2 regions of the Flavobacterium sp. DW-iso2 genome follow, and region 2 is predicted to be linked to the other one. Evidence: riboswitches for the same ligand, from Rfam matches in the RefSeq annotation. Region 2 holds a riboswitch; the other holds the start of a gene.
What was found. Region 2 has a riboswitch for S-adenosylmethionine ahead of AC4PRO_RS13360 (homocysteine S-methyltransferase family protein). Riboswitches for the same ligand answer to the same signal wherever they lie in the genome.
Positions count from the first base shown of each region.

Region 1 (11,171 bases), on a different contig from region 2:
CGCTACAAAAAACACTTTAATAAGTAAAATCTATTTTACCTATATTTGTTAACCTAAAAACAAACTTATAGTGAGTCAAATCAATAAGCTAAAAATATTTAATGATCCCATTTATGGGTTTATTACCATCCCCAACGCTTTAATTTACGATTTAATACAACATCCTTATTTTCAACGACTAAGACGTATTTCCCAAATGGGATTGTCCTATCTAGTATATCCTGGAGCTAATCACACGCGGTTTCATCATGCTTTGGGATGTATGCATCTCATGCAAAAAGCAGTTGATGTATTGCGTTTTAAGGGCATTGAAATTTCAAAAGAGGAAGAAAACGCGCTGTATATCGCCATTTTATTACATGATATTGGACACGGGCCCTTTTCTCATGCAATGGAAAGAAGCATTGTAGAAGATGTACATCATGAGGAAATCTCACTATTATTTATGCATCAATTAAACGCAGCATTTGATGGACAATTAGATTTGGCCATTCAGGTCTTTAAAGGCGAATACCATCGCTTGTTTATGCTACAGCTGATTTCCAGTCAACTCGATATGGATCGTATGGATTATCTAAAACGCGATAGCTTTTATTCGGGTGTTGCAGAAGGAAATGTAAACTCAGAGCGATTGATTCAAATGATGAATGTCGTAGATGATGTTTTGGTTATCGAAGAAAAAGGAATTTACTCTGTTGAGAAATTTTTGATGTCCAGACGACTAATGTATTGGCAAGCATATTTGCATAAAACCAGTTTAGTGGCCGAATTAATTTTGACCCGAATCCTGAAACGTGCTAAAGAATTAACATTGAAAGGAGTGGTTTTACCTTGTAGTGAACCTTTGCAGTATTTTCTACAACATAAAGTTACTATGGATACATTTGATGCAGAGACCTTAGATTTATTTGCTCAACTTGATGATTTTGATATTATCAGTGCTTTAAAAGGATGGCAACGTCATGACGATTTTATTTTGTCTTCTTTGAGTAAAATGATTATTAATAGAGATTTATTGAAAATAAAATTAACCAGTGAAAAAGTGCCCTCGGAAGACTTACAGCCTTTAAAAGAGCGATTTGCTTTGGAAAACAATATCAGTTTACTGGAAACTAATTATTTTATTTTTAAAGGAAAAATAAAAAACCAAGCATATAGCAAGGAGGCGGAACCGATTCGAATATTGAAAAAAGATAAGACTGTCGAGGATGTTATTGAATCATCTGATCAGCTGAATTTAAAATCATTATCTAAATCTGTGACCAAATATTATATCTGTTTCCCAAAACAACTTGTGGAAATGAACATTTAAAATCTATTTTTTTATATTTTTGTGCCAATGAAATTTACAGCAGAACAAATAGCGGGAATATTAGATGGAGAAGTTGTTGGGAACCCCAATGCTGAAGTACATGAGTTATCCAAGATTGAAGAAGGAAAGGAAGGTTCACTTACTTTTTTATCAAATCCCAAATACAATAACTATATTTACAATACTGAGGCTACAATCACGATTGTAAATAGAAGCTTTACTCCTGAGTCAGAATTGAAGACCACAATGATAAAAGTAGACGATGCTTATTTAGCTTTTTCTAAATTATTAGAGTTTTATGATCAAGCAAAAGGAAGCAAGAGTGGAATAGAACAGCCCTCCGTCATAGCAGAAAACAGCAAATATGGGACTAACTTATATTTAGGTAGTTTCAGTTATGTAGGATCAAATGTCGTTTTAGGTGATAATGTCAAAATTTATCCCAATTGTTTTATTGGTGATAATGTTGTCATTGGAAATAATGTCACTATTTTTGCCGGCACTCAAATTTATGAGCAAACGGTAATTGGAAATAATTGTGCCATACATTCTGGCTCAGTAATAGGAGCGGACGGTTTTGGCTTTGCGCCAAATCCTGATGGGACTTTTAAAAAGATTCCGCAGATAGGTAATGTTGTTATAGAGGACAACGTAGATATCGGTGCTTGTACCACGATTGACAGGGCTACAATGGGTTCTACAATTATACGAAAAGGAGTAAAACTGGATAATCAAATTCAGATTGCTCATAATGTAGAAATAGGGGAGAACACTGTAATTGCAGCTCAAACTGGTGTTGCTGGTTCGACTAAAATTGGTAAAAACGCAATGATTGGCGGTCAGGTCGGTATATCAGGACATTTGATTATAGGGAATAATGTTCGGATACAAGCACAATCTGGTGTAGCAAGAAACATCAAGAATGATGAAATTTTGCAGGGAAGTCCAACATTTGGGTACAATGATTATAGTAAATCGTATGTACACTTTAAGAATTTACCCAGAATTGTCGCAGAATTAGAAGAATTAAAAAAACAAATATTAAACCAAAAAAACGGGAATAATGGTTAAACAGAAGACTATAAAGACAGAAATCTCGCTAACAGGAGTTGGATTGCACACAGGTAAAGAAGTTACAATGACTTTCAAACCTGCTCCGATAAATAATGGTTTCACTTTTGTCAGAGTAGATTTAGAAGGACACCCTGTTGTTGAGGCTGATGCAAATTATGTCGTTAATACACAGCGAGGAACAAATTTAGAAAAACTAGGAGTAAAAATACAAACCCCAGAACATGTGTTAGCGGCTCTAGTGGGTTGTGATTTAGACAATGTTATTGTAGAATTAAATGCTTCAGAGCTACCTATAATGGATGGTTCGTCTAAATATTTTGTTGAAGCACTTGAAAAAGCAGGAGTTGAAGAACAAAATACAAAACGTAATGTTTATGTGGTAAAGGAAGTTATTTCATTTATCGATGAGGAAAGTGGAAGCGAAATTTTAATCATGCCAAGTGATCATTATTGTGTTACTACCATGGTAGATTTTGGAACTAAAATTTTAGGTACTCAAAATGCGACTATGAAAGATGTTTCTGAATTTAAAAAAGAGATATCAGAATCGAGAACATTTAGTTTTTTGCATGAATTGGAATCGTTATTAGAAAATGGTTTGATTAAAGGCGGCGATTTAAATAACGCTATTGTCTATGTAGATAAAGAAATATCTGCGGCCACAATGGAAAATTTGAAAACTGCTTTTGGAAAAGAGACAATCAATGTGAAATCAAACGGGATATTAGATAATCTTACATTGCATTATCCTAATGAAGCGGCAAGACATAAACTACTTGACGTAGTGGGTGATTTAGCTCTAATTGGAACAAAAATACAAGGTAAAGTTATCGCCAACAAGCCAGGACATTTTGTAAATACTCAATTTGCTAAAAAAATGGCTAAAATCATAAAAATCGAACAGAGAAATTACGTTCCTGTTTATGATTTAAACCTAGAGCCACTGATGGATATTCATAAAATTATGGCTGTTCTTCCTCACAGACCTCCATTTTTATTGATTGACAGAATCATAGAAATGTCTGAAAGTCACGTAGTAGGAATGAAAAATGTTACGATGAATGAAAATTTCTTTGTTGGACATTTCCCAGAAGCCCCAGTAATGCCAGGAGTATTAATTGTGGAAGCAATGGCTCAAACCGGAGGGATTTTAGTGCTAAGTACGGTTCCAGATCCTGAAAATTATTTGACTTATTTCATGAAAATTGATAATGTTAAGTTTAAACAAAAGGTTTTACCTGGTGATACCCTTATTTTTAAGTGTGATTTGATTACACCAATACGTAGAGGAATTTGTCATATGCAAGCGAATGCTTATGCTAATGGGAAGTTAGTTGCAGAAGCTGAGTTAATGGCTCAAATCTCTAAAAAACAGTAAATTAGAAATAGAATAAAACCCTGAAATATACTATTTCAAGGTTTTTGTTTTATATATATAAATTATAAAAAAAAATAGATGAATCAACCCTTAGCATATGTTCATCCTGGCGCGAAAATCGCCAAAAATGTTGTCATCGAGCCTTTTACAACCATCCACAATAATGTAGTTATTGGAGATGGTACTTGGATAGGATCTAATGTCACCATTATGGAAGGCGCAAGAATTGGAAAGAATTGTAATATCTTTCCAGGAGCGGTTATTTCTGCCGTACCACAAGATTTAAAATTTGGAGGCGAAGATTCTTTAGCCATAATTGGCGACAATTGTACAATTAGAGAATGTGTAACTATCAATAGAGGTACCATTGCGTCTGGTCAGACTACTTTAGGTAATAACTGTTTGATAATGGCTACGGCACATATTGCGCACGATTGTCATATTGGTGATAATGCTATAATAGTGAACGGTGTTGCATTAGCAGGGCATGTTACTGTTGGGAAATTTGCCGTAATCGGAGGTTTGGCTGCAATCCATCAATTCATTCATATTGGCGATCATGCAATGATATCAGGCGGTTCATTAGTTCGTAAAGATGTCCCTCCTTTTACAAAAGCAGCAAAAGAACCTTTGTCTTACGTAGGAATCAATTCAGTTGGTCTTAGAAGAAGAGGTTTTACAACGGAGAAAATCAAAGAAATTCAAGATATTTATAGAATTTTATATCAAAAAAACTATAATACAACACAAGCTATAGGAATTATTGAAGCAGAAATGGAAGCAACTCCAGAACGTGACGAAATACTGGATTTTATCAGAAACTCATCGCGTGGAGTCATGAAAGGATATACAGGGAATTACTAAAAAAAAGACATCTTGTCTCTTGGCATTAAGGCTTTAGCCTAAAAATAAATAATTTAATATAAATTGCTAATAGCCAAAAGCTAATAGCCAAAAGCAAAAAAAATGGCATCTACATCAGACATCAAAAACGGATTATGCATTAAGTACAATAATGACATATACAAAATCATAGAATTTCTTCACGTTAAACCAGGAAAAGGACCTGCTTTTGTTAGAACAAAACTTAGAAGTTTAAGTAATGGTAAAGTATTAGACAATACGTTTTCTGCGGGTCATAAAATTGAAGAAGTACGAGTAGAAAACCATAAATTTCAATATTTATATCCAGAAGGAGATGATTTTCATTTTATGAATACAGAGACTTTCGAACAAATATCTTTGAACAAAAACATTTTAGATTCACCAGATTTATTAAAAGAAGGTGAAAGTGTAATGGTAAGTATCAATACCGAAACTGACTTACCTCTTTCTGTAGATATGCCATCATCTGTAATTCTGGAAGTTACTTATGCAGAGCCAGGAATTAAAGGAAATACGGCTACGAACGCTACTAAATCAGCAACAGTTGAAACGGGGGCGACCATAAATGTACCTTTATTTATAAATGAAGGAGATAAAATTAAAATCGATACAGCATCAGGTTCTTATATGGAACGCGTAAAAGAGTAAATAATTTGATAATTAGACAATGTGATAAATATTTATCACATTGTCTAATTAATACATTTTCTAATTAAATTTATGAAATTTCCAAAAGTTTACGCTCTACAAGAAATTGCCACTATTATCAACTGTGAATATGTTGGGGATGCTAATTTCCCAATATCTGGAATGAATGAAATTCATGTTGTAGAAAATGGTGATATCGTTTTTGTAGATCATCCAAAATATTATGATAAAGCTTTAAATTCAGCGGCAACTATTGTCTTGATTAATAAAAAAGTAGATTGTCCAGAAGGAAAAGCATTATTGATATCAGAAGATCCCTTTAATGATTTCAATAAGTTAACAAAATACTTTAAGCCTTTTGAGTCTTCAAGTGCTTCTATTTCTGCTTCAGCCAAGATCGGACAAGGAACTTTAATTCAACCGAATGTTTTTATAGGTAATCATGTTGTGATAGGAGAGAATTGTTTGATTCATGCTAATGTTGCCATTTATGATAATACCGTAATTGGAAATAATGTAATCATCCATGCAGGAACAGTTCTTGGCGCCGACGCCTTTTATTACAAAAAACGAGAAGACGGATTTGACCAATTGCTTTCGGGCGGTAGGGTTGTAATAAAGGACCATGTGGGTATTGGAGCGCTTTGTACAATAGACAAAGGAGTTACAGGAGATACCATCATTGGTGAAGGAACAAAAATTGACAATCAGGTTCATGTAGGTCATGATACTGTAATTGGAAAAAAGTGTTTAATTGCCTCCCAAACTGGGATAGCAGGTTGTGTTATTATTGAAGATGAAGTTACTATTTGGGGACAAGTAGGAACTACTAGTGGAATCACAATAGGCACGAAAGCAGTGATTCTAGGCCAGACAGGAGTAACGAAATCTGTTGAAGGCGGGAAATCCTATTTTGGAACACCAATAGAAGAGTCTAGAGAAAAATTAAAACAACTGGCTAATATTAAAAAAATACCAGAAATTTTAAATAAATTAAAATAATATGACAGCAAAAGAACTCGTTCAAGATTTTTACAAATCAGATGCTCTGCTTGACAGCGCTACTATGAAAGAATATTTGCACTCTGAAGCTTTGGTCGATTGGAATAGTAGTAAGGGTCTTGTGCAATTAGACTACGATGCTTTACTAAATATTTCTGAAGAATTAGGCAAAGCCTACGTTCGCTCAAAGATCAGGATCAGTCACATCATTGCCGAAAATGATCTAATTAGTGTACGCTATTCTCATTTTGTAAAAACAATTGAAAACCCTAGAGAGGAGATGTTATTGGCACATTTTATAGTAATTTGGGAAATAAAAGATAATAAATTATATAGAGGTTATCAAATGAGTCAATTATCATAATATATTTTGATAAGAAATGGCCTCAAAATAATTTCAAAACCTTACTTTTGCAAGACAATTTTTAAAAATCACATAAAATATATATCATGAGTGTTTTAGTTAATAAAGATTCCAAAATAATTGTTCAAGGATTTACAGGAAGTGAAGGAACTTTCCATGCTTCTCAAATGATTGAGTACGGAACAAACGTTGTAGGTGGTGTAACTCCAGGAAAAGGTGGCACAACTCATTTAGATCGTCCCGTTTTTAATACTGTAAAAGATGCGGTTGAACAAGCAGGTGCTGATACTACAATCATTTTTGTACCACCCGCTTTTGCTGCTGATGCAATTATGGAAGCTGCTGATGCAGGAATAAAAGTGATTATCGCCATTACAGAAGGAATTCCTGTAGCTGATATGATCAAAGCAAATGCTTATGTTAAAGAAAGAAACGCAAGGTTAATAGGACCTAACTGTCCAGGAGTAATTACTCCAGGTGAAGCTAAAGTTGGTATTATGCCAGGTTTTGTTTTCAAAAAAGGAACTGTAGGTATCGTTTCTAAATCAGGAACATTAACGTATGAAGCAGCTGACCAAGTTGTAAAACAAGGATTAGGAATCACTACTGCAATTGGTATTGGAGGAGATCCTATCATTGGAACAACTACAAAAGAAGCAGTTGAGTTGTTGATGAATGACCCAGAAACAGAATGTATCGTTATGATAGGTGAAATAGGTGGACAACTAGAAGCAGATGCTGCTCACTGGATAAAAGCTGATGGTAACCGTAAACCAGTAGTAGGATTTATTGCAGGAGTTACCGCTCCAGCAGGTCGTACAATGGGGCATGCAGGTGCTATTGTAGGTGGAACTGATGATACAGCAGAAGCTAAAAAACAAATCATGAGAGAATGTGGAATTCACGTAGTGGATTCTCCAGCTGAAATTGGTAAAAAGGTAAAAGAAGTTTTAGGATAGTTCGCTATTTTAAACTAAAATAGAATAAGCCTCACATTTGTGGGGCTTTTTTATTATAAAATAGAATTAAAGAAATATCTTTGCACTTTATTAAAAGAGGTCATTCCTTGTCCTTTAATTTAATAAAAAAAACATATGGTTGTAGTAATCCTCACTTATTGTGGGGTGTTTTTTTGTGAAAGCCAAATAAAATAAATAATAAAATATGTATAAGGAATTAAAAAAATTTAAAGTTAGCGACAAATTTTCATTTGCTGCAGATGACAGTTTAGAACAAGTTTGTAATGCTTCAGAAGGTAGCGGCGTGTTTTTAGTGTATGCAGTAGCAGAAGAAAAAGAGTTGATCATGGTAGGTTCTACTGGAACGGTACAAAATGATGGAACTTTGAAAATAAAAAATGGTGGTTTAAAAGAAAAGATTGTTGAAGGACATCAATTCGCAAAAACAGGAAGAAAATATTCTTGGCCAGCACAAATGAAAAAAGAAGATATCAGTTTGTTAGAAATAGTTTGGTACGAAACATTCAATGATGAGACTAAAGGAATTCCAACTGCTGTAGAAGGACAAGTTTTACAAAATTTCTTAGATGAAAATGGTAGATTACCAAGATGGAATGTCGCTTTCTAGGACATTTCAATCCATATATTTATAAATGAGCTTTACTTCGGTAAGGCTTTTTTTATGCTAAAAAATAAAATATCTATCGTTTTTACTAAAAGATGTAGTACTTTTGCAGCCGTTATCACGAATCTCATTATGAGATAGCAACCTGCAAAACGAGCAAGGTGCTAAAACGATAAGCCAAATCCTTTGGAAAAAATGTTGTTTCATTCCCATTTTTTAGCTTTTGTTTTTCGTCATATTTAATTCATTTTTAAATTAATTTTATGACTATTTTTTCAAAAAAAACAGGAAATCCGTACGCTTTGATTCCGCTTTTTGTTTTTATTTTTACTTTTTTGGGTGCCGGAATTGTATTGCATGATTTTTATGCATTCCCATCTCCAGTTGCTGTTATGGTGGGTATTATAGCCGCCTTTTTATTATTCAAGTCTTCCACAGAGGAAAAAGTAGCAACCTTAATCGCAGGTTGTGGAGAAAGTAAAATCATGACCATGTGTTTGATTTATCTGCTTGCAGGTGCATTTGCAGTGGTAAGTAAAGCAATGGGGGGAGTTGATGCTGTTGTTAATTTAGGAATCAGTACTATTGACGTGGCTTACTTCCCGTTAGGGATCTTTTTGATTGCAGGTTTTTTATCAACTGCGACTGGAACTTCTGTGGGGGCAATTGTTGCCTTAGGACCTATAGCAGTGACATTAGCAGATAAAAGCGGAGCCTCTTTGCCACTTATTTCTGGAGCCTTATTGGGTGGGTCTATGTATGGGGACAACCTTTCGATGATTTCAGACACTACTATTGCAGCAACGCAATCCTTGGGTTGCGAATTAAAAGACAAGTTCAAAATCAATTTGTTCATTGCATTTCCTGCCGCAGTGATTACTATTATTTTATTCTTTTACCTCGGTTTAAATTCAGATATTGTTACTGTTGCGCTTCCAAAAGCTAGTTTTGAATGGATTCCTATCGTACCTTATATATTAGTAATTATTTTAGCTTTGATTGGCGTAAATGTTTTTTCTACCTTAATTATCGGTACGCTTATAGCGGGAGTCATTGGTTATATTGGCGGTTCTTTTACCTTTATGGAGTTTATCCAAAAGATATATGAAGGTTTTACCGGTATGACTGACATCTTTTTATTATCGATGCTTACAGGTGGTTTAGCGGCTATGGTAGAAAAAGCGGGCGGAATTAATTATTTACTGTACCAAATTAAAAGACGCATTAAAAGTAAAAAATCAGCGCAAGCAGGAATAGGAGCATTAGTTGGTTTTGCTAATTTGGCTATAGCCAATAATACGGTGTCTATTGTAATTACGGGTCCTATTGCAAAGGAGATTAATGACGAATATGATTTGAATCCTAAAAAGACAGCTGCTATTTTAGATATCTTTTCTTGTATTGTACAAGGAATTTTACCTTACGGAGCGCAGGTTTTGTTGATATTGAGTTTTGCTAATGGTAAATTGGACTTTTTTGATCTAATTAGTAATGCCTGGTATCATTTGTTTTTATTAGGCTTTACTTTATTGGCCATTTATAGTTCACATTGGGATAAATGGGTGAATAAATATTTTAAAATTTAAAGTTTTGTTTTACTAGTCGTTTATTAGAATTGAAATTTTTTTTAAGAAAGGAATTATTATATATTTGACAAGTCGTTTTTAGCCCTGATAGCAACGAAAATCCTTTTATGTTTTTTCTTAAAAACATAAAAGATTGCAGTGGATAGCAGGAATAGCTTCAAATAAATATTAAACTAATTTTAGAACATGAAATTACTAGAAGGAAAAGTAGCCATTATAACAGGCGCAAGTCGCGGAATAGGAAAAGGAATTGCAGAAGTTTTTGCAAAACACGGAGCAAATGTTGCGTTTACGTACAGTTCATCTGTTGAATCCGCTTTAGCACTAGAAAATGAATTGAATGCACTTGGTATTAAAGCCAAAGGTTACCAATCTAATGCTGCCGATTTTAATGAAGCACAAACTATGGTTGATGCTGTATTAGCTGATTTTGGAACTGTTGATATTTTGATCAATAATGCTGGAATTACTAAGGACAACCTTTTGATGCGTATGTCTGAAGAAGATTTTGATAAAGTTATTGATGTTAATTTGAAATCTGTTTTCAATATGACTAAAGCTGTTCAAAGAACTTTCTTGAAGAAACGCGCTGGATCGATTATCAATATTAGTAGTGTAGTGGGAGTGAAGGGTAATGCTGGTCAAACGAATTATGCCGCTTCAAAAGCAGGTGTTATTGGATTTACAAAATCGGTTGCACTTGAATTAGGTTCTCGTAATATTCGTTGTAATGCAATTGCACCAGGATTTATTGAAACGGAAATGACTGCAAAACTGAATGACGATGTGGTTCAAGGATGGAGAGACGGAATTCCTTTGAAAAGAGGGGGAACTACTGAAGATGTTGCTAATGCATGTCTTTTCTTGGCTTCGGATATGAGTGCTTACATTTCAGGACAAGTTCTAAATGTATGCGGAGGAATGCTTACTTAAAAAAGTATTCAGTGTTCAGTTTTTTAGTATTCGGCTAATACTAAAATTGACTACTAATACAACTGACCACTTATTACTAAATAAATATGACTACAAACACCATTCTATTATTATTGCTAGCTTTAGTAGTAGCAGGTGGTTTGTCATTTTACCAATATTTTTATAAAGCCAAAAGCAAATCAAAATTGAATTTGTTTTTGGCTTTATTGCGTTTTCTAGCTTTGTTTGGGATTTTGATATTGTTGATTAATCCCATAATAACCAGAAATACACTCGAGATTATCAAACCGCCTTTGGCAGTTGTTGTAGACAATTCAAGTTCGATAATGGCATTAGACGCCAACAAAAAAGCGTTAGAAATATATGCTGCTATAACAGCTAACACAGCCTTAAAAGAGAAATTTG
Region 1 is NZ_JBZXDY010000021.1:46,829-57,999, reverse strand. Features, by position in the region: gene AC4PRO_RS13665 (HD domain-containing protein) at 71-1,312, shown strand; gene lpxD (UDP-3-O-(3-hydroxymyristoyl)glucosamine N-acyltransferase) at 1,340-2,383, shown strand; gene AC4PRO_RS13655 (bifunctional UDP-3-O-[3-hydroxymyristoyl] N-acetylglucosamine deacetylase/3-hydroxyacyl-ACP dehydratase) at 2,376-3,764, shown strand; gene lpxA (acyl-ACP--UDP-N-acetylglucosamine O-acyltransferase) at 3,843-4,628, shown strand; gene efp (elongation factor P) at 4,731-5,297, shown strand; gene AC4PRO_RS13640 (UDP-3-O-(3-hydroxymyristoyl)glucosamine N-acyltransferase) at 5,370-6,299, shown strand; gene AC4PRO_RS13635 (nuclear transport factor 2 family protein) at 6,301-6,663, shown strand; gene sucD (succinate--CoA ligase subunit alpha) at 6,750-7,622, shown strand; gene AC4PRO_RS13625 (hypothetical protein) at 7,828-8,250, shown strand; SAM-I-IV-variant riboswitch at 8,358-8,453, shown strand; gene AC4PRO_RS13620 (Na+/H+ antiporter NhaC family protein) at 8,511-9,833, shown strand; gene fabG (3-oxoacyl-[acyl-carrier-protein] reductase) at 10,020-10,766, shown strand; gene AC4PRO_RS13610 (hypothetical protein) at 10,853-11,171, shown strand, end outside.
Region 1: another riboswitch for S-adenosylmethionine. It lies ahead of AC4PRO_RS13620 (Na+/H+ antiporter NhaC family protein); the one in region 2 lies ahead of AC4PRO_RS13360 (homocysteine S-methyltransferase family protein).

Region 2 (11,171 bases):
CCTCAACGGCTCCCCCTCCTTCGGAGGGGGCTGGGGGGAGGATAATAGTAAAAATAGGTATGGAAAGTTTTAGAACCGAAATAGAGAATCCGATTGTTCAAAAAGAAATAATCGATTTAGAAAGAAAAATTGCTTTATTCAAAGATGGTAAAATTGATGAGGAACGTTTTCGTTCGCTGCGTTTAGCACGTGGTGTTTATGGTCAGCGTCAAGAAGGCGTACAAATGATTCGTATTAAATTGCCATTTGGTAAAGTAAGCAGCGAGCAATTAATACGTATTAGTAAAGTTTCTGATGAATATTCTACGGGGCGTTTGCATATCACAACGCGTCAGGATATCCAGATTCACTATGTGAGTTTAGATAGAACTCCAGAACTTTGGGCACAATTAGCAATCGATGACATTACACTTCGCGAGGCTTGTGGTAACACTGTTAGAAATATTACAGCAAGTGAATTAGCAGGAGTTGATGTAGATGAACCTTTTGATGTTTCGCCCTATGCACACGCCATGTTTCAGTTTTTCTTGAGAAATCCTATTTGTCAAGAAATGGGACGTAAATTCAAAATGTCATTTTCATCTTCAGATAAAGATACTGCCTTGAGTTATTTGCATGATTTAGGATTTATTCCAAAGATTGTTAATGGTGAGCGCGGATTCAAAGTAATGCTAGGAGGAGGATTAGGTTCGCAGCCACATCATGCCGAATTATTATCAGAATTTATTCCTGTAAACCAAATTATCCCAACAACTGAAGGGGTTTTGAGAATATTTGATCGCTTTGGCGAAAGAGCCAAACGTTTAAAAGCACGTATGAAATTTCTAATCAAAGATATTGGTCGCGATGAATTTTTACGTTTAGTTGACGAAGAGAAAAAAGCACTGTCATACCAGTTTTACGAAATTGACACAACTGATTTTGATGTTACTATTCCAGTGACTTTATTAGAAGTGCCAAAAGTAACTATTGAAGATACAGCCGCTTTTGAAGCTTGGAAAAAATCGAATGTAATTGCTCAAAAACAAGCAGGGTATTACGCCATTGGTATCAAAGTACTTTTAGGAGATTTTTATACAGATAAAGCCAGAGCATTAGCTGATTTAATCAAAAATTACGGTGCTAATGAATTGCGTTTTTCACTAAAACAAAACATTGTACTTCGAAATATAAAAGAAGAAAACCTAGCTTTCTTTTACCAAGAATTAGCCAAATTAGACTTCGTGACACTAGGTTACGATACAATTAACGATATAACCGCATGCCCAGGAACAGATACCTGTAATCTCGGAATTGCAAGCAGTACCGGAATTGCAGAAGAATTAGAAAGAGTTTTAAAATTAGAATTCCCACAATATAAAGAGAATCAAGAAATCACGATAAAAATTAGTGGTTGTATGAATGCTTGTGGGCAACACAATATGTCATCAATAGGTTTTCAAGGAATGTCTATTAATGCAGGTAAATTAGTGGCACCAGCATTACAAGTATTACTTGGAGGAGGAATCCTTGGAGATGGGAAAGGACGTTTTTCAGATAAAGTTATTAAAATTCCAAGCCGTAGAGGACCTGATGCATTGCGTTATATCTTAAATGACTTTAGTGCCAATGCGAATGGTAAATCATTTTTAGATTATTACGACGCTCAAGGCGAAAAGTATTTCTACGAATTCCTAAAGCCATTGGCAGACACAACAAATCTTGTCGATGCTGATTTTATTGATTGGGGAAATGCTGATAACTATGTTAAAGCGGTTGGAGTTGGAGAATGCGCGGGTGTTGTAATTGATTTAGTGGCCACTTTATTATTGGAGGCCAAAGATAAATTGACTTTTGCACAAGAAGCTTTCGAAGATAAAAACTGGGCAGATGCTATTTATCTTGCCTATGCAGGTTTTGTAAATGGTGCTAAAGCCTTGTTACTTTCAGAAAACCAAAAAACAAACCATCAAGCGGGAATAATAGATTTATTTGATACTGTTTTTGTAGAAACGAATAAAATTCCATTGCAATCCACATTAAAGGACTTAGTATTTCAAATCAATAAGAATGAACCATCTGAAGAATTTGCTGTAAAGTACATTCAAGAAGCAATTGCTTTCTTTGACACCATCGAAGCATTCAGACTTAAAGACCTAAAAGATGAAAAATAAAATAGAACCTCAGGTAACACTAGTAGGAGCGGGTCCGGGAGATCCGGATTTATTGACTATCAAAGGGGCAAAAGCATTGGCTGAAGCGAATGTCGTTTTGTATGATGCTTTGGCTAATGAAGAACTGTTGTCTTTTGCTCCTAAAAAAGCATTGAAGATATTTGTTGGGAAAAGAAAAGGATGTCATGCGTATTCTCAAGATGAAATCAACCAGTTAATTGTAGATAACGCACTTACTTATGGTAATGTAGTACGATTAAAAGGTGGTGATCCTTTTATCTTTGGAAGAGGAAGTGAAGAAATAGAATTCGTAGAAAGCTTTGGAATTCCTACATTTGTAATTCCTGGTATCTCATCGTCTATTGCGGTTCCAGCTTCTCAAGGAATTTCTTTGACAAAAAGAGGCGTTTCAGAGAGCTTTTGGGTGATTACTGGAACTACTTCAGCACGAAAATTATCTACAGATGTAGCTTTAGCGGCCCAATCGACGGCAACAGTCGTCATTTTGATGGGGATGAGCAAGCTGGATCAGATTGTGGCGTTATTCCAAAACGAATCCAAAGGAGCAATGCCCGTTGCGATTATTCAAAACGGAACTACGCCAGAAGAGAAAGTGGGAATTGGAACTATCGATACAATCCAGAAAGTTGTAGCGGAGAATAAATTAAGTTCGCCTGCCATAATTGTAATTGGAGAAGTGGTTGGTGATAGTAAGAAAAGAGCAGGTTTTTATAAAGAATTAAAATCAAACCACAATACAGTATTGGTATATGGAAAGGAATGAATTATATCCTATATTTTTAAAAATGCATCAAGTCAAAGTACTTATTGTAGGAGGAGGAAATGTGGGCTTAGAAAAACTTTCGTTTTTGCTAAAATCTAGTCCTAATGCTAATGTTGAGGTTGTTGCTCCAAAATTTTTACCTGAATTAATTGAGTTAGTCAATAAGCATGATTCGGTAAAACTGACCATGAAGAAATTCAAGAAAAAGATGCTCAAGAAAAGGCATATGGTTATTGCTTGTACGGATGATCTTGAAGTGAATAAAAGAATTTATGATTTATGTAGGGAAAGATATTTAATTTGCAATATCGCTGATACGCCAGAATTATGCGATTATTATTTGGGAGGAATCGTAACCAAAGGAAATGTCAAAATTGCGATTTCAACAAATGGAAAATCACCTACAACAGCCAAAAGATTGCGCGAGTTTTTTGAAGAAATAATACCAGAAGATATCAACCAAATGGTTTTGAACCTGAATGAATACCGCAAAACCCTAAAAGGGAATTTTGAAGAGAAAGTTCAAAAAATGAATGAGGTTACCGCAGCGTTAAAAAATAAATAGAGATAAAAATAAGCGAATGATAAATATCATTTGATGAAGTAAAATTCAATCGTTAATTTGCATTAAATTAGTTTAGCATAATAGAAAGTACATGAAGAATATAGAAATGATTAAAACAGATATCCTTATTATAGGAGCCGGTCCTACTGGTTTATTTGCCGTTTTTGAAGCAGGATTATTAAAATTAAAATGTCACATATTAGACGCGTTACCACAAGTGGGTGGCCAACTTTCAGAACTATATCCTAAAAAACCGATCTACGACATCCCTGGGTTTCCAGAGGTTTTAGCGGGGGATTTAGTAGATAATCTAATGGAACAAATAAAGCAATTTGAGCCAGGTTTTACACTAGGAGAACGTGCTGAAACAATAGACAAACAAGAAGACGGAAGTTTCATTGTTACCTCTAATAAAGGGACGCAAATTCATGCTTCGGTTGTGGCGATAGCGGGAGGCTTGGGAAGTTTTGAGCCAAGAAAACCACTTATCGACGGAATCAATTTTTATGAAGATAAAGGCGTGAAGTATTTTATCAAAAACCCAGAAAAATTTAGAGATAAAAGAGTCGTTATTTCTGGTGGAGGAGACTCCGCTTTAGACTGGAGTATCTTCCTTTCGAATATTGCTTCCGAAGTAACTTTAATTCACAGAAGAAATGAATTTAGAGGAGCATTGGATTCTGTAGAAAAAGTGCAGGAATTAAAAGATGCTGGAAAAATCAGGTTGATTACACCTGCTGAAGTAGTAGGGCTTAATGGTGCAGAGCATATTGAATCCGTTGTACTTGATGAAAATGGCGCAAGAAGAACCATTCCTACAGATTACTTTATTCCTCTTTTCGGATTGACACCAAAATTAGGGCCAATAGGAAACTGGGGACTAGAAATTGAGAAAAACGCCATCAAAGTAGACAACGCATTGGATTACCAGACGAATATTCCAGGGATTTTCGCCATTGGTGATGTAAATACGTACCCAGGGAAATTAAAATTAATTCTTTGTGGTTTTCATGAGGCGACATTAATGTGTCAGGCTGCCTATCAAATTATCAATCCAGGTAAGAAATATGTGCTAAAATACACAACAGTTTCAGGAGTTGATGGTTTTGACGGGACTCGTAAAGAAGCTCCAAAAGCAGTGGTTAAAGCCATTGTATAACAATTCGCATAAAAACCAATAAAAAAATATGGCGTTAATACTTGCAAGTGTTAGCGCTATATCTTTTCTTTGCAGTGTTCCTATATTTATTGATCGTTATCACGAAAGGCGGAGGGAAAGACCCAATGAAACCTTAGCAACCCTTTATCTTATAAAGAAGGTGCTACATTCTACTTTATGCTGAACTTACTTCAGTATCTAAGATAGATAACACAAGAATACTTCCATAGTATTTCTCAAACCTTTTCTTGACAACTTTTATATTATTTTTTTTAGAGCGAATGATTGGTGCTTTTTGCCATCATCCTTCCTGCTGTACGCTATATCTTTTATTCTGAACCCCAGAATAAAAGGATGCCGCTTCCATCAGGGCTAAAGAATTTATATAGTGAACTTTTGTAATTAGTAATCAAAAGTAAAAATCCCAATTCCGATTGTGATTTTCAAGAAATAAAAAGTTATGTCCAATATTCACGAAGCCATTAAAAAAAACATTCTCATCCTCGATGGAGCTATGGGAACCATGTTGCAACGCTATAATTTCTCCGAAGAAGATTTTAGAGGAGAACGTTTCAAAGATTTTCCACATTCTCTAAAAGGAAACAACGATTTGTTGTCTATAACCCAGCCACAAGCGATTCGCGCCGTTCACGCAGCCTATTTTGAAGCGGGAGCAGATATTGTAGAAACCAATACCTTCTCAGGCACCACAATAGGTATGGCCGATTACCATTTAGAAGATTTGGTGTATGAACTCAATTATGAATCTGCCAAAATAGCCCGTGAAGTAGCCGATGAATTTACAGCCAAAAATCCAGATCAACCTCGTTTTGTAGCGGGTTCAATAGGTCCAACAAACCGGACTGCAAGCATGTCACCAGACGTAAACGATCCAGGATACAGAGCCGTAACCTTTGATGATTTGCGTATTGCTTACAAGCAACAAGTGGAAGCGCTGATAGACGGAGGAAGTGATATCTTATTGGTCGAAACTATTTTCGATACTTTAAATGCTAAAGCGGCACTTTTTGCCATCGAAGAAGTCAAAGACGAACGCAATATCGATATTCCAATCATGGTTTCAGGAACGATTACTGATGCTTCAGGAAGAACACTTTCAGGACAAACAGTAGAAGCATTTTTAGTTTCGGTTTCGCATATTCCGTTATTGAGTGTAGGATTTAATTGCGCCCTTGGTGCCGATTTATTGAAACCATATCTACAAACCTTGTCGCAAAATACGTCGTTCAATGTATCAGCGCATCCTAATGCAGGATTGCCCAATGCCTTTGGAGAATACGACGAAACACCCGCAGAAATGCAAGCACAAATAAAAACATATCTCGACGATAATTTAGTAAATATCATTGGTGGTTGTTGCGGAACAACACCAGAACACATCAGGCTAATTGCAGATATTGCAAAGGATTATAAACCGAGAGTTTCTACGGCAGTGATGTAAGACGGAGTAGAACTATACTATTTTGTCATTCTGACGAAGGAAGAATCTCTACAAGTTGCTCACATAACAAAGATTCTTCGTCCCTCAGAATGACAAAGAAGAGAGAATAACAATAAGTAAAAATGGTGAGGTTAAGGCAAGTTAACTTTGTTCTACCTACGAAGTAATCTGATTTAGTGGTTTCGCTAGCGCAAGCGTCTCGCTTGTGCCCGTAAAGAGATTAAAAGTATAGATTTTAGTTTTGTCATTCCGAGAAACGAAAGAATCAGGTAGCGAGAGTGACTGATGTAATTCTTCGTTAAAGTGAATGAGGTAAATGTTATCCTGTTGATGGATAAGCTGGATGAGATTGCTACGTTCCTCGCAATGACAAAAATGAATGGGAATGACATAGAATGCACAAATCCGCGTGAGGGAACGAATAGCCCGACCCTTTTTGGGTCACGCCCAAAATAATAAGATAATAAAGCTGAACCTCCTTGGTTTTTAAACCTTGAAGGATTAAATATAAAAAAAATGGCAGAAAAAGAAACTAGAAGAAACCTTGTATTGGCGGGATTAGAGCCTTTGATCATTACGCCAGATAGCGTGTTTGTGAATATTGGGGAACGCACAAATGTTACGGGTTCTAGAAAATTCCTTCGGTTAATTAAGGAAGAAAAATACGAAGAAGCACTGAGTATTGCCAAGGAGCAAGTGGAAGGTGGCGCCCAAATCATCGATATTAATATGGATGAAGGGATGCTGGACGGTGAATATGCCATGACAAAATTCCTGAATCTAATCGCTGCCGAGCCTGATATTTCGCGTGTGCCCATTATGATTGATAGCTCAAAATGGGATATCATTGAAGCGGGATTGAAAGTCGTACAAGGAAAAAGTGTAGTGAATTCGATTTCGCTAAAAGAAGGCGAAGAAGCTTTTATTCATCATGCTAAATTGATTAAGCGATACGGTGCTGCGGCAATTATTATGGCTTTTGACGAAACGGGTCAGGCTGATAATTACGATCGTAGAGTAGAAATATGTCAGCGTTCGTATGATATTTTGGTTGATAAAGTGGGTTTTCCGCCTCAGGATATTATTTTCGATTTGAATATATTTCCGGTAGCAACTGGGATGGAAGAGCACCGATTGAACGCTTTGGATTTCTTTAGAGGAACCAAATGGGTTCGTGAAAATTTACCGCATGCACACATTAGTGGTGGGGTGAGTAATGTGTCGTTTTCATTTAGAGGAAATGATACGGTAAGGGAAGCGATGCACTCGGTTTTCTTGTATCATGCGATTCAAAACGGAATGACGATGGGAATTGTAAACCCGGAGATGTTGACGATTTATGATGATATTCCGAAAGATTTATTGGAGCATGTTGAAGACGTGATCTTAAACAGACGAGATGATGCGACGGAGCGCTTGCTAGATTTTGCCGAAAATGTAAAAGGAGATGTCAAGAGCAATGAAAAGGGAATTCAAGAATGGCGTTCGGGAACAATTCAGGAAAGACTCACTCATTCTTTAGTTCGAGGAGTAGATGAATTTATACTTTTGGATATTGAAGAAGCGCGATTAGCCGCAACCAAACCTATTGAAGTAATCGAAATCAACTTGATGACGGGAATGAATGTGGTAGGAGATTTGTTTGGTTCGGGAAAAATGTTTTTGCCACAAGTGGTAAAATCAGCTCGTGTAATGAAAAAAGCAGTGGCTTATTTATTACCGTACATAGAAGCAAGTAAACAAGCGGGAGACAAACAAGGAAATGGAAAGATATTGATGGCAACTGTAAAAGGAGATGTTCATGATATTGGTAAAAATATTGTTTCGGTAGTGTTAGCATGTAATAATTATGAGATTGTAGATCTTGGTGTGATGGTCGCTCCCGAAAAAATTATTGCTGCTGCCATAGAACATGAAGTAGACATTATTGGACTGAGTGGTTTGATTACGCCTTCGCTAGACGAGATGGTGTATCTAGCGAAAGAATTAGATAAAAGAGGAATGAAAATTCCGGTGATGATAGGTGGAGCAACCACTTCGCGTGCGCATACAGCCGTGAAAATTGCACCTCAATATAGAGAAACAGTCATTCATGTTAATGATGCTTCGAGAGCGGTTACCGTAGCCGGAAGTTTGTTAAACAAGGATAAAAAAATATATGCGAGCGATATAAGAGCAGAATACGATGCGTTTAGAGAAACGTTTTTGAATCGTTCTAGAGACAAGAATTTCTTAACTATTGAACAAGCACGTAAAAACAAGTTGCAATTAGACTGGGATAATTTTACGCCTGTGAAACCAAATAGCATTGGCGAACAGGTAATTGAAGTGGAGCTAGATGTTTTGGTTCCGTATATTGACTGGACACCATTTTTTAGAACATGGGAATTGTTCGGGAAATATCCAGCGATTTTGACGGATGAAGTAGTAGGAGAGCAAGCGACTTCGGTTTTTGCGGATGCCAATGAAATGTTGGACGTTATTTTGAAAGAAAAGAAACTAACTGCCAAAGGGATTTACGGAATTTTCCCTGCGAATCAAATCAACGATGATGATATTGCGCTGACAGATGAAAACGGAAAGCCATTACAAACATTCTTGACTTTGCGTCAACAATCACAAAAAACCAAAGGAGCACCAAATATAGCTTTGGCAGATTTTATAGCCCCAAAAGATTCTGGAAAAATAGATTATATGGGTGCTTTTTGTGTGACTACTGGTTTTGGAGTTGATGAATGGGCGGCTGAATTTGAAAGAGATTTAGACGACTATAATTCGATTATGGTAAAAGCATTGGCAGACCGTTTTGCAGAAGCCTTTGCGGAATACTTACACGAAAAAGTACGTAAAGAAGTTTGGGGTTACTCGGCTGATGAATTGCTTAGCACCGAAGACATGATTGCAGAAACCTACAAAGGGATTCGTCCTGCGCCAGGTTATCCTGCTTGTCCTGACCATTTAGAGAAACCTACCATTTGGAAGTTATTAAATGTAGAGCAAGAAATAGGAGTGACTTTAACGGAAAGTATGGCAATGTGGCCAGCATCTTCTGTTTCGGGATATTATTTTGGGAATCCTGAAAGTAAATATTTTGGACTCGGAAAAATAAAAGAAGACCAAGTGATTGATTACGCAAAACGTAGAAGCGTACCAACTGAAGTAGCTACGAAATGGTTGAGTCCCAATATAGCAGACTAGAATAGTTGTTTAAAAATTAATGTTTAAAATTACTTAAGAGAACATTAAACATTAATTTTTAAACCTGAAACAAAAAACAAAATGAAAGTAACAGAACATATAGCAGCAGCAAAAGGGAAAACATTATTTTCTTTTGAAATTATTCCGCCCCAAAAAGGGAAAAGTATTCAAGAATTATATGATAATATTGATCCTTTAATGGATTTTAAACCGCCATTTATAGATGTGACTACTTCTCGTGAGGAGTTTATTTATGTGGATAAAGGAAATGGATTATTAGATAAAAAGTTGACAAGAATGCGCCCGGGAACATTGGGGATTTGTGCTTCGATAAAGCACAAATACAATGTGGATACGGTACCACACGTACTTTGTGGTGGATTCACAAAAGAAGAAACTGAATATTTATTAGTAGATTGTCACTACCTAGGAATTAATAATGTGATGGCTTTGCGTGGTGATGCAATGAAAGACGAACAGTCTTTTGTAGCAAAAGCAGGCGGGAATAATTATGCTGTAGACTTGGTACAGCAAATTAATTTATTAAACGAAGGGAAATATTTGCATGATGTGATGCATGTCGATAATAAAGCTGATTTTTGTATTGGTGTGGCGGGTTATCCTGAGAAACATTTAGAATCACCATCGTTGATTTCCGACTTAAAAAGGTTGAAAGAAAAAGTGGATGCAGGTGCTGATTACGTGGTAACACAGATGTTTTTTGACAATGCTAAATACTTTGAGTTCGTTGCTAAAGCCCGTCAAATGGGAATCACCGTTCCTATCATTCCGGGAATCAAACCGCTTGCGGTACAAAGGCATTTGCAAATTTTACCACAAATCTTCCGTATTGATTTGCCCGAAGATTTGATTGATGCTGTAGATAAATGCAAAACGAATACTGATGTAAAACAAGTAGGAATCGAATGGGCAATTCAGCAATCGTTAGAGCTTAAAGCGGCAGGTGTTCCTGTGCTGCATTATTATTCGATGGGAAAATCAGAGAATATTAGACAAATCGCTAGTAAGATTTTTTAGGAGCTTTTTCCAGCTGTGCGCTATATCTTTTTTGTCCCGTAAAAACGGGTCAAAAAAGGATGCCGCTTCCATCTGGGCTAGGCGATTTAATATAATTATAATGGTTCATCGTAAAACAAGTTCTTTTATATAAAATTGTATTTTTTATTTAGGTTTATTTGTTCGTTAATCCTATATCATTAGTGATGTGTTTTTTGAGGGCTCGTATTAAAATCTTATATTTGAATTTATTAATGAAACAATCTCAATATGAAATATTTTTATGGTGCTTTTTTACTAGTCGCTATAACGGCAACTTCTTGTAAAAAGGAGGATACGGTACAACAAAAAGGTGACCCAAGGTTAGTAGTGCCTTTTACTCAGCAAACAAATTCAGGTATTGAGAGCCAATCAACACCTATTGCAACATCACAAAATCATAATTTATTTCATGAGAATAATACCGGAACAACACCATCGGTTGCCGCAGGTATTAATCCGGCTCATGGGCAACCCAATCATAGGTGCGACATAGCTGTGGGTGCGCCATTGAACACTCCTGCAAATGGTAGTGCTCAAGCGTCAACCACAAATAGTCAATCTCCGCAAGTGGTACCAACTACACAAACTAATGTTGTAAAAACAACAACTGCCAAAGGAATGAATCCTCCTCATGGCGAGAAAAATCACCGTTGTGACATTGCTGTAGGAGCGCCTTTAAATGCAAAGGTCGCTTCAACAAATAGCAGTACGAGTTCAGGTCAATACTCTGAGCAAATTAATGTGCCCCAAGCTTTGCCAGCATTATTATCGACTAATTCTGCAAATGACGA
Region 2 is NZ_JBZXDY010000020.1:51,619-62,789, forward strand. Features, by position in the region: gene AC4PRO_RS13340 (ferredoxin-like domain-containing protein) at 60-2,153, shown strand; gene cobA (uroporphyrinogen-III C-methyltransferase) at 2,143-2,937, shown strand; gene AC4PRO_RS13350 (precorrin-2 dehydrogenase/sirohydrochlorin ferrochelatase family protein) at 2,924-3,502, shown strand; gene AC4PRO_RS13355 (NAD(P)/FAD-dependent oxidoreductase) at 3,609-4,661, shown strand; SAM riboswitch class I at 4,755-4,875, shown strand; gene AC4PRO_RS13360 (homocysteine S-methyltransferase family protein) at 5,122-6,123, shown strand; gene metH (methionine synthase) at 6,640-9,321, shown strand; gene metF (methylenetetrahydrofolate reductase [NAD(P)H]) at 9,403-10,359, shown strand; gene AC4PRO_RS13375 (hypothetical protein) at 10,609-11,171, shown strand, end outside.